DNA from 3 places in the Martinezella sp. CNPSo 3732 genome. Region 1 is predicted to be linked to each of the others. Evidence: predicted binding sites of a transcription regulator. Region 1 holds the regulator's gene; each other region holds the start of a gene.
The links. Region 1 encodes HrcA, which represses chaperone genes, less so after heat shock. Its sites were predicted from a motif close to GTTAGCACTCNCNNNNNGNGAGTGCTAAC; they were not measured.
Positions count from the first base shown of each region.

Region 2: a site for HrcA is predicted at 1,191-1,219, ahead of groES (co-chaperone GroES). Genes of this name have one in related genera too.
Region 3: a site for HrcA is predicted at 1,047-1,075, ahead of groES (co-chaperone GroES). Genes of this name have one in related genera too.

Region 1 is NZ_JBXSOO010000013.1:56,703-58,944, reverse strand. Features, by position in the region: gene rph (ribonuclease PH) at 1-340, opposite strand, end outside; gene hrcA (heat-inducible transcriptional repressor HrcA) at 513-1,601, shown strand; gene AC13RM_RS20330 (GFA family protein) at 1,625-2,059, opposite strand.
Region 2 is NZ_JBXSOO010000001.1:640,052-642,293, reverse strand. Features, by position in the region: gene AC13RM_RS02980 (amino acid ABC transporter ATP-binding protein) at 1-650, shown strand, start outside; gene AC13RM_RS02975 (usg protein) at 817-1,089, opposite strand; gene groES (co-chaperone GroES) at 1,368-1,682, shown strand; gene groL (chaperonin GroEL) at 1,737-2,242, shown strand, end outside.
Region 3 is NZ_JBXSOO010000012.1:57,716-59,957, reverse strand. Features, by position in the region: gene groL (chaperonin GroEL) at 1-618, opposite strand, end outside; gene groES (co-chaperone GroES) at 693-989, opposite strand; gene AC13RM_RS19435 (TIGR01459 family HAD-type hydrolase) at 1,415-2,242, shown strand, end outside.

The DNA.
Region 1 (2,242 bases):
CGGTGATCTGGCGCTCGCCGAGTTCCTTGAGATCGACGACAGCGCGCAGCGACCGGCCGATGAGGCGCTGGATTTCCTGTGTGCGGCCGCCCTGCTTGCCGGCGGCAGCCTCGCGCTTCATGCGCTCGCCGGTCGCGCGCGGCAGCATGCCGTATTCGGCCGTGACCCAGCCCTTGCCGCTGTTGCGCAGCCATGGCGGTGTCTTGTCTTCCAGGCTTGCCGTGCAGAGCACATGCGTATCGCCGAATTTCACCAGGCAGGAGCCTTCCGCATGCTTGGAAAAATTGCGCTCGAACGACACCTTGCGCATCTGGTCGGTTTTTCTGCCTGAAGGCCGCATTCCACTCTCCTGAATGTTCGTTGACCGCTTCTACGACCCACAGGCCGCTTTTGCAAAGGAAAAGCAGGCTGCAAAGCCCCTCGGCAGACTTGGCGACATTTTTCCCTTTTGCCATTGCTAACTGAATGATTATATTTTGCCTAAGGCTCAACGGAATGGATCTGACAGCGAAATGGTATTCACGACATCGTCGGTCTCGGATGTCATTGCTGCACTGGACGAACGCTCCAAGGAAATCTTCCGTCGCATCGTCGAAGGCTATCTTGAAAACGGCGAGCCGCTGGGGTCGCGTAATCTCTCGCGCCTCTTGCCCATGTCGCTGTCGCCGGCTTCCGTGCGCAACGTCATGAGCGATCTGGAAGAGCTAGGACTCATCTATTCGCCGCATGTGAGCGCCGGGCGCTTGCCGACCCAGGTCGGCCTGCGCTTCTTCGTCGATGCCTTCATGCAGGTCGGCGATCTCTCTGCCGAGGACCGCGCCAGTATCGACCGGCAGGTGCGCGGCAGCAATCGCGATCAGCCGGTGGAATCGATGATGTCGGAGGCAAGCCGGGTCCTATCGGGCATCTCGCGCGGCGCCGGTCTCGTCATCACCTCCAAGAGCGATCCCGTTCTCAAGCATGTGGAATTCATCCGGCTGGAGCCGACCAAGGCGCTCGCCGTGCTCGTCGGCGAGCACGATCAGGTCGAAAACCGCATCATCGAACTACCGGCCGGGACGACCTCGTCGCAGCTCATGGAAGCCGCCAATTTCCTCAACGCCCATATGACCGGCCAGACGATGCCGGAACTGCGACGGCAGTTGCAGAGCCTCAAGGAAAGCGTGCGCCAGGAGCTGGACAGCCTCTCCCATCAGCTGGTCGAGCGCGGCATTGCCGTCTGGTCCGGCGGCGATGACGACGGCAAGCCGACGCAGCTCATCGTGCGCGGCCATTCCAACCTGCTTGCCGAAATCGGCGGCGCGGAGGATCTGGATCGTCTGCGCCTGCTTTTTGACGATCTCGAGAAGAAGGACAGCCTGATCGAGATTCTCAATCTCGCCGAAAGCGGACCGGGTGTGCGCATCTTCATCGGCTCGGAAAACAAGCTCTTCTCGCTGTCCGGCTCTTCGTTGATCGTTGCGCCCTATCGCGATGATGATGATCGCATCGTCGGTGCTGTCGGCGTTATCGGCCCGACGCGGCTGAACTACGCCCGCATCGTGCCCATGGTCGATTATACCGCGCAGCTGATCTCCAGACTGTCGCGGCCTGGAATGTGAGAAAAGCGATCTGACGATAACCGTCAATCGGGAAGCAAGGTTCCCGATCCGCCCATTTCGGCTGGTAAATCCTTCTGCTTCGGCAGCCCGTCCTTCAGATGCAGCACCGTCGTCTCGTAGTTGACATGCACGCCCGGCTGAAAATCGAGGCCGGGAAGGACGGCCGCGTAGACATCGGTCACGCCCCACGGCGGATGTTCCGTCAGAAGATGGCCGCCGCAGACCGTGCACCACTTGCGCACGCTCTTCTCGGTCTTCTGGTAGCTGCCGATTTTGTCCGTGCCTTTGGTGACGTGCACGGCTTCCGGCGGCCAGAGCGAGAAGGCATTGACCGGCCCTGCCGACCATTCCCGGCAGGAGTCACAATGACAGTAACCCATCGCCATTGGCTCGCCATCGACTGCGATTTCCACCGCGCCACAGAAACACTTGCCTGAAAGGGATTTGCCATTAGACATTGATGTCACCCCCGCTGTGCTGAGATGCATTTCAGAATACCACCGGCGAGGAGGGCTGAACAGTCGATGTCACAAGCGGCAGCCATGAGCAGGGAGAGGTATTGCCGCCGTCGCAAAGCCGCAAATTGGCTGTTCTTCTCGACAAAGCCTTGATTTTTTCCGGCCAAACCTCGATATCGGGCA
Region 2 (2,242 bases), on a different contig from region 1:
TGCGATGCATGGCTTTTCTTGAAGAGGCAACACGGGGGACGATCTCCATCAACGGCGAGGTCCTTGGTTTCGCCGAGGATTCTCAAGGGCGCCGTGAACGTATCTCGGCGGCGACCAATCGTTCGATCCGCGCGCAGATCGGCATGGTGTTCCAGCAGTTCAATCTTTGGCCGCATATGACGGCGCTGGGCAATGTCAGCGAGGCATTGAAGACGGTTCATAAGATGAGCCGAAAGCAGGCCGAGGATGCGGCCATGGTGCAACTCGTCAAGGTCGGGCTCGAGGCGAGGGCGGGGCATTATCCCTCGCAGCTTTCCGGCGGGCAGCAGCAACGCGTTGCGATCGCCCGCGCTTTGGCATTGAAGCCGAAGATCATGCTGTTCGATGAGCCGACCTCTTCGCTCGATCCGGAACTGACCGGCGAGGTCTTGAACGTCATGCGCGACCTGGCGGCCGAGGGCATGACGATGGTCGTCGTTTCGCACGAAATAGGTTTCGCCGCGACCGTCGGCCAGCAGATCATCTTTCTCGATCACGGCAAGGTGCTGTTCAGCGGACCGCCGCAAGAGGTCTTCAAGAAACCGAGAAATCCTCGTCTAGAGCAATTCCTCGATACCTATCTCGATCGTGGTGCGTCGATGTTGCTCTGACATTGCGTCAAACACGTCTGCTGGAGCCAATGCGAGGCAATCGCGCCAGTGGACGTGTTTGATTTTCCTTCCCCGTTGGCCTCACTCCGAACAGGCAAAGGCGAATGACCGAGCTCATCAAGCCTTGTTTGTCGACGACCTGGGAAGGAAAATTTCGGTTCAGGTCTTAATGGAGCTTGAACTCGCCTTCCACGCGACGCCATTCATTTGGACCGATCAGACGCCGATGGCTATAGCGGACGGAATGCAGCGGCCCGTCAAGATTGCTTTGCCAGAAATCGAGGAACCGGTGCATTTCGGGAAAATCGGGCGCCAGATCGTAATCCTGCCAGACGTAGGTCTGCAGGACGGATTCGAAATCGGGAATGTGATAGAGGATATGCGCTGTGGTCAGCCCATAGCCGTTCAGTTGACCTTCCAGTTCCGATGAAAATCGCATGCTTCATCTCCGTTTCGTGACAGTCGGATGGTGGCGCAAATTTTTGCGGCCATCAACGGATTTTCAACGCAGAATGCCATTTTCTTGTTCCTTTCCAGTGTGTTAGCAGCCACTCAAAATGAGTGCTAATTTTTTCTTCTATCCCTCTTGAAATCGAAAAATCCGAAAACCAGATCATTTCGCGCAAAAAGCTCGAACGAGGTTTTGCACCCGCCCGGACTGGTCATCCGGCCCGGTGAGGGGATCAACGTCATCTTTTTTGCTCAACGGAGGAAAACATGTCGTTCCGACCGCTTCATGATCGCATTCTCGTCCGCCGCGTCGATTCCGAGGAAAAGACCAAAGGCGGCATCATCATTCCCGACACCGCCAAGGAAAAGCCGCAGGAAGGCGAGGTTATCGCCGTCGGTCCCGGCGCGCGCAACGACGCCGGCCAGGTGCAGACCCTCGACGTCAAGGCTGGCGATCGCATCCTGTTCGGAAAATGGTCCGGCACCGAGATCAAGATCAACGGCGAAGATCTGCTCATCATGAAGGAAAGCGATGTCATGTGCATCATCGAAGCCCAGGCCGAGCAGAAACAGGCTGCCTGAGCCTCCACGCCATGAACCATCAGTCTGATAGCTGCCTATTGAGGAGTTAAAGAAATGGCTGCGAAAGAAGTCAAGTTTCACACCGATGCCCGTGAACGCATGCTGCGAGGGGTCGATGTGCTCGCCAATGCCGTGAAGGTCACGCTCGGCCCGAAGGGGCGTAACGTCGTCATCGACAAGTCCTTCGGCGCTCCGCGCATCACCAAGGACGGCGTTTCCGTTGCCAAGGAAATCGAACTGGAGGACAAGTTCGAGAACATGGGCGCCCAAATGCTGCGCGAAGTCGCCTCCAAGACCAACGATCTTGCCGGCGATGGCACCACGACCGCGACCGTTCTCGCTCAAGCGATTGTCAAGGAAGGCGCCAAGGCGGTCGCCTCCGGCATGAACCCGATGGATCTGAAGCGCGGCATCGACCTGGGCGTCGACGCTGTCGTCGCCGAACTGAAGACCAACGCCCGCAAGATCTCCAACAATGCCGAGATCGCCCAGGTTGGCACCATTTCGGCTAACGGCGATGCCGAAATCGGCCGTTATCTTGCCGAAGCCATGCAGAAAGT
Region 3 (2,242 bases), on a different contig from region 1:
GGTTACGAAGTAGGGGCTGAGGTAGCCGCGGTCGAACTGCATGCCTTCGACGACTTCGAGTTCGGTTTCGGCGGTCTTGGCTTCTTCAACCGTGATGACGCCTTCGTTGCCGACCTTCTGCATGGCTTCAGCAATATCGAGACCGATCTGCTTTTCGCCGTTTGCGGAGATCGTGCCGACCTGGGCAACTTCTTCCGAGGTGTTGATCTTCTTGGCCTTGGCCTGGAGATCCTTGACGACTTCTGCAACGGCGAGGTCGATACCGCGCTTCAGGTCCATCGGGTTCATGCCGGCCGCAACAGCCTTGGCGCCTTCGCGAACGATCGCCTGGGCGAGAACGGTTGCAGTGGTGGTGCCGTCACCGGCGACGTCGTTGGTCTTCGAAGCGACTTCGCGGACCATCTGGGCGCCCATGTTTTCGAACTTGTCTTCGAGTTCGATTTCCTTGGCGACCGAAACACCGTCCTTGGTGATGCGCGGAGCGCCGAAGGACTTGTCGATAACGACGTTACGACCCTTCGGGCCGAGCGTGACTTTCACTGCGTCAGCGAGGATGTCGACGCCACGAAGCATCTTTTCGCGGGCGCCGCGGCCGAATTTTACTTCTTTAGCTGCCATGTTTGAAACTCCTGAATTCGCGTTTTCGGGGCTTTAAGGCCCGTCAGCTGTATCGGAAAAGGGAACCGGCTGAATTAGCCGATGATGCCCATGACGTCGGCTTCCTTCATGATCAGAAGGTCTTCGCCGTTGAGCTTGACTTCGGTGCCCGACCACTTGCCGAACAGAACGCGATCGCCAACCTTGACGTCGAGTGCTACGACCTTGCCGGATTCATCGCGAGCGCCGGAACCGACGGCGACGATTTCGCCTTCCTGCGGCTTTTCCTTGGCGGTATCGGGAATGATGATGCCACCCTTGGTCTTTTCTTCCGACTCGACGCGACGAACGACGACGCGGTCATGAAGGGGGCGGAAATTGGTGCTTGCCATTGTCTAATCCCTCGATCAAATGACATTCACGGATCACCGGGGATCCGTATGGATTTTGTTAGCACTCATCCTCTGAGAGTGCTAGCGACGGTGATTTAGGGGTGGCTTCCGGACGAGTCAAGGACAGCCCTGTGAATTTTTTGCGGCGCGCCTCGGCTTGTTTTGAGGATGATTAACGCCCATGGCGGCGCCGCGTAGCATGTGGTTGCAAAGGTGCTCTCATTTTGCCCTCGTGAAGACAGGGTTGGATCACGCCTTTTCCAGACCGTCATCCCGTTGCTTCCGCTGCGCAATCTTGCCGCTCGCCGACCTTGCCCACGCTCGCTGCTCAGGCCTTGTGCGACGCAAAAACCTTGCATGCCGCTCTTGTAATTTGCCAGCCGGTTTGCGATGTCAGCCCGTGATTTATTTGATGCGAGGACGGCATGGGCAAACGGATCGAGAGCTTTCGCGACATCGGCGGACTTTATGATGTTGCGCTCTGCGATGTCTGGGGCGTGCTCCATAACGGCGTCACGGCCTACAAGGAGGCCTCCATCGCGCTCGAAGCTGCCCGCAGCGAAGGCCTTGCGGTCGTCCTCATCACGAATTCTCCGCGCGTCGCTCCGAAGGTCGTCGAGCAGCTGCGTGCGATCGGTGTTCCTGACAGCGTCTATGATCGCATCATCACGTCGGGCGACGTGACGCGCAAGCTGATTGCCGAGGGGCCGAAGAAGGTGTTCCTGCTCGGCCCCGAGCGCGATATCGGCATTCTGGAAGGTCTGGACGTGCAGCGCGTCGAGGCTAGCGAGGCGGAAAGCATCGTCTGCACCGGCTTCTTCGATGACGAGACTGAAACGCCTGACGATTACACCGAGATGCTGACGGCCTGGTCGGCCCGCAACGTGCCGCTGATCTGCGCCAATCCGGATCTCGTCGTCGAGCGCGGCCATCGCATGATCCCCTGCGCCGGCGCCATGGCCGCCTATTATGAGCGGCTCGGCGGCCAGACGCGCATCGCCGGCAAGCCGCATCAGCCGATCTACGATGCCGCGATCGCGGCGGCCCGCGAGGTGAAAAGCGAGTTTCCGCTGTCACGCGTGGTGGCGATCGGCGACGGCATGCCGACCGACGTACGCGGCGCACTCGATTACGGCCTCGATCTTCTTTATATCAGCCATGGCATCCACGCCCGCGAATATGTCGTCGAGGGGCATACGGATGAGGCCGCTCTCGGCGCCTTCTTAGCGCGTGAGCAGGCCTCGCCGAAGTGG